2 regions of the Ferrovibrio plantarum genome follow, and region 1 is predicted to be linked to the other one. Evidence: predicted binding sites of a transcription regulator. Region 1 holds the regulator's gene; the other holds the start of a gene.
What was found. Region 1 encodes PhoB, which activates phosphate uptake and scavenging genes when phosphate is short. Its sites were predicted from a motif close to TNTCATAAAACTGTCA; they were not measured.
Positions count from the first base shown of each region.

Region 2: the regulator PhoB is predicted to act here: its motif matches at 1,273-1,288, upstream of phnF (phosphonate metabolism transcriptional regulator PhnF).

Region 1 covers NZ_JBBKBA010000004.1:271,946-274,145, forward strand. The annotation lists gene V6B08_RS21805 (MlaC/ttg2D family ABC transporter substrate-binding protein) at 1-540, shown strand, start outside; gene phoB (phosphate regulon transcriptional regulator PhoB) at 557-1,276, opposite strand; gene phoU (phosphate signaling complex protein PhoU) at 1,278-1,997, opposite strand; gene pstB (phosphate ABC transporter ATP-binding protein PstB) at 2,024-2,200, opposite strand, start outside.
Region 2 covers NZ_JBBKBA010000001.1:195,083-197,282, reverse strand. The annotation lists gene cysW (sulfate ABC transporter permease subunit CysW) at 1-520, shown strand, start outside; gene phnF (phosphonate metabolism transcriptional regulator PhnF) at 524-1,246, opposite strand; gene phnG (phosphonate C-P lyase system protein PhnG) at 1,374-1,865, shown strand; gene phnH (phosphonate C-P lyase system protein PhnH) at 1,868-2,200, shown strand, end outside.

The DNA of each region.
Region 1 (2,200 bases):
CAGGCTGGCCGCGCGGCCGAAGCCGATGCCTTCATCCGCACCGTCGGTACCGAGACCCTGGAAGTGCTGGCCGCCCGCTCCGCCGATACCGCCAAGCGCGAGGCGCTGGTGCGCGACCTGCTGGAAAAGCATCTCGACCTCGAAGGCGTCAGCCGCTTCTGCCTCGGCCGCTATGGCCGCCAGCTCAGCGACGGCCAGGCCAAGGAATATGACGGCCTGTTCGTGGATTACATGGTGAAGGTCTATTCCGGCCTGCTGGCCCAGTATGACGGCCAGACGCTCAGCGTGCAGGACGGCGTCAACCGCGACAATGAAGCGACCCAGATCGTGCTATCGCAGATCAACCGCAAGAGCGGTCCGCCGATCCGCGTCGAGTGGAAAGTGATCAACAAAGGCGGCGTGCCGAAAGTCACCGACGTAATCATCGAAGGCGTCAGCATGGCCTTCACGCAGCGTCAGCAGTTCGAATCGGTGCTGCAGAACAACGGCGGCAAGATGGACGCCCTGTTCACGGCGATGCGCCGCCAGATCAGCCGTTAAAAACTAGAGAAGAAACTCAGCCGGCATTAGCCGGCTGAGCGGTCAGTTCCAGGGCATAGCCGGCGGAACGGACGGTGCGGATCACATCATCCTCGCCTTCGCCGTTCAGCGCCTTGCGCAGGCGGCGGATATGCACGTCGACAGTGCGCTGTTCGACATAGATGTCACGACCCCAGACTGAATCGAGCAACTGATCGCGGCTCAGCACGCGGCCGGGATGCTCCAGGAAAAAGCGCAACAGGCGGAACTCGGTCGGCCCAAGATGCACTTCGCGGCCGTTGCGCGTCACCTTATGGGTGGCGATATCCATCACCAGGCCGCCATAGGTCAGCACTTCCTCGGCCAGTGCCGGGCGGATGCGGCGCAGCACGGCGCGAATCCGCGCCAGCAATTCGCTGGGGCTGAACGGCTTGGCAATGTAGTCATCGGCGCCGGCATCCAGGCCGCGCACCCGGTCGGCTTCCTCGCCCCGCGCCGTCAGCATGATGATCGGCACGTTGCGGGCATTAGGATCGCGGCGCAACTGGCGGCAGACTTCCAGGCCGGACAGCCTGGGCAGCATCCAGTCGAGCAGGATCAGGTCAGGCATATGCTCCGCAACCCGCAGCAATGCCTGCTCGCCATCCACAGCCTCATCGACGATGTAGTTCTCTTTCTCGAGGTTGTAGCGCAGCAAAGCCAGCAGCGCCGCCTCATCTTCGATAACCAGAACCCGCGGCTTCACGGCCACGCCCATGTTACTCTCCCGCCTTGTCAACCACTGCGAAACTGGTCTGATCGCCCTTCGGGCGCTCATCCTTCAGCATCTCGCCCTTCACCGCGTAATGGATCAGCTCGGCGATATTGGTGGTATGGTCGCCGATGCGCTCGATATTCTTGGCGATGAACAGCAGATGCGTGCAGGCCGTGATCGAACGCGGGTCTTCCATCATGTAGGTCAGCAACTCGCGGAACAGGCTGTTGTACATGTCGTCGACTTCCTCGTCGCGCAGCCAGACCGCATCGGCCTTGGCGGCATCGTCCGAGATATAGGCATCCAGCGTGTCCTTGATCATGGACTGCACCATGGCAGCCATGCGCGGCACCACGCTGACCGGGCGCACGATCGGCGACTGGTTCAGCACCATGGAACGCTTGGCGACATTCTTGGCGTAGTCGCCGATGCGCTCAAGTTCCGAGGAGATGCGCAAAGCCGAGACGATGATGCGCAGATCGATAGCCATCGGCTGGCGCAAAGCCAGCAGATTGATGGCGAATTCATCAAGCTGGGTGCGCAGCGCGTCGATCTTGGCATCGGCCTTCACCACATCGGTGGCAAGGTCTGAGTCGCGCTTGGCAACGGCATTAACCGCAGCGGCAAGCTGCGATTCCGCCAGGCCGCCCATCTGCACGACAAGCGTGCCGAGCTTTTTCAGGTCCTGATCGTAGGCCTTTACGGTATGGCTGGCATTGGTCATCAGATCCTCTTTTCCCTAAACTGGCCTCAGCCGAAACGGCCCGTGATATAGCCTTGCGTGCGTTCGTCGCTCGGATTGGTGAAGATCGTCTTGGTATCGCCGGATTCCACCAGGATGCCGAGATGGAAGAAGGCGGTCCGCTGTGACACGCGGGCAGCCTGCTGCATCGAGTGGGTGACGATGACGATGGTATAGTTCTGGCG
Region 2 (2,200 bases), on a different contig from region 1:
GATTTCACCGATCGTTGCCGGCGTCACCTATCTGCTGCTGTATGGCGCGCAGGGGCTGTTCGGTGGTTTCCTGGAAGATCATGGCATCCGTCTGATGTTCGCGCTGCCGGCGATTTTCCTGGTCACGCTGTTCGTCACCAGCCCGTTCGTGGCGCGTGAATTGATCCCGCTGATGCAGGCCCAGGGCACTGAGCCGGAAGAAGCAGCGGCCACGCTCGGCGCCACCGGCTGGCAGACCTTCCGACGCGTCACCTTGCCGAGCATCCGCTGGGCTCTGCTCTATGGCGCCGTGCTCTGCTCGGCGCGGGCGATTGGCGAATTCGGCGCTGTCTCGGTGGTATCGGGCAATGTGCGCGGCGAGACCAACACGCTGCCGCTGCAGGTCGAGCTGCTGTATCACGATTACAATGCCGTCGGCGCCTTTGCCGCCGCCACCACGCTGACCGTGATCGCGCTGCTCACTCTGCTGATCAAGGCGTTTCTCGAACACCGGCAGAGCCGCACCGCCCGCGCACACTAGGCATCACTCGTGCTCTATGGTGAGCACGACATGATCGGCGGCAAAGCGCGAGCGGACATATTCCACTGCCCGGCCTTGGGCATCCACGTTCACGGTTTCGCTGAGCAGGATAGGCCGCGTGCGCGGCAGGCCGAGCAAACGCGCATCGCCCGACGCGATCAGCTTCGCCGCCACCCGGGTTGAGCGACGGCGGAAATCGGTGACGCCACCGGCCTGCAGCGCGCCGGTGATCGAGCCGGCGCGGCGGAACAGTTCCGGCATTTCCGGGAAACGCTCCTGCGCCACATAATGGCTGCTGACACTGATGCATTTGTCATCGGCGCGGTTCAGCAATTCCAGCTGCCATAGCCGGGCACCAATCGGCAGGCCCATGGCGCGGGCGATATCGGCGGGTGCCGCAATCTGTTCAGCGAAGATCAGTTCGCGCGAGGGCTGTTTCTGGCGCGTGCGCAGGTTTTCGGTAAAGCGGGTGCGGGCGCCGAGTGCATAATCCAGCGCCCGCTCGGCGACAAACATGCCGCGGCCCTGCTCGATGCTCACCAGCCCGGTTTCTTCCAGCCGGTTCATCGCCTGCCGCACGGTATGGCGGTTGACGCCGAATTCCGTCGCCAGGTGCTTTTCGGTCGGCAATTGCGCGCCGGGGGCATAATCGCCACGCCGGATCATGCGCTCCATTTCGGCGGCAATCTGCCGCCACACCGCCATGCCGTTGCCGCGTTCAACCATCGCTGCCGCTCAGCCATTCCTCTGGGTGTCATAAAAACTTCGCTGAAACCGTGCTTGATTGGCGTGCGGCCTCGGCTTATTCGTATAGATGTCTAGATGAATTTAGACATCTGCGCAAGAGGTCTACATGTCCGCCGCCGCACAAAAATCCAGTCCGCACTCCCCGAACGACGGGGCGATAGCCGCACGCCAGCGCCGCCTGCGGCTGCTGGCGCGCGCCGAACGCGGCCGACTGGAACAGGTCTATGCCGCCTTGCCGCAGCAGCCGGGCTACCGCCGGCTGAAGCAGCCGGAGACCGGGCTTGCCATGCTGCGCGCCCGTGCCGGCGGCGTTGGGCAGCGTTTCAATCTCGGCGAGATGACCATCAGCCGCTGCGTCGTGGCCTTGGAGGCCAGCGGCGTCATGGGCGTCGGCTATGTGCCAGGGCGGGATCAGCGCAAGGCGGAACTGGTGGCGCTGTTCGATGCCTTGAGCCAGGGCGCCGCGATGGCCGCCGCCCTCGAAGCCAGCCTGTTCGCGCCGCTGGAAAGCGAATTGAACCAGGCTCAGGCGGCGCGTGAAGCCAAGGTGGCGGCGACCAAGGTGGATTTCTTCACCATGGTACGCGGGGAGGATTGAGCATGAATGCATTTGTGCCCTCAACGCCCGCTGCCGGTTTCAACGATCCGGTGCAGCAGAGCCAACAGGCCTTTCGCCATCTGCTGCAGGCCCTGGCCCATCCCGGCCGCATCATCCCCATGCCGCTGCAAGCCGGCCATCCCGCCGGCCTGACGCCCGCCATGGCGGCAGCTTTACTCACGCTTTGCGATCTCGATACCCCGGTGTGGCTCGGGCCGGGCTGCGACGATGCGGAAACCGCCACCTGGTTGCGTTTCCATACCGGTGCGCCGCTCACCGCCCAGGCCAGCGATGCTGCGATTGCCGTGGCTGTTGCGCTGCCGGTTCTGGAAGAG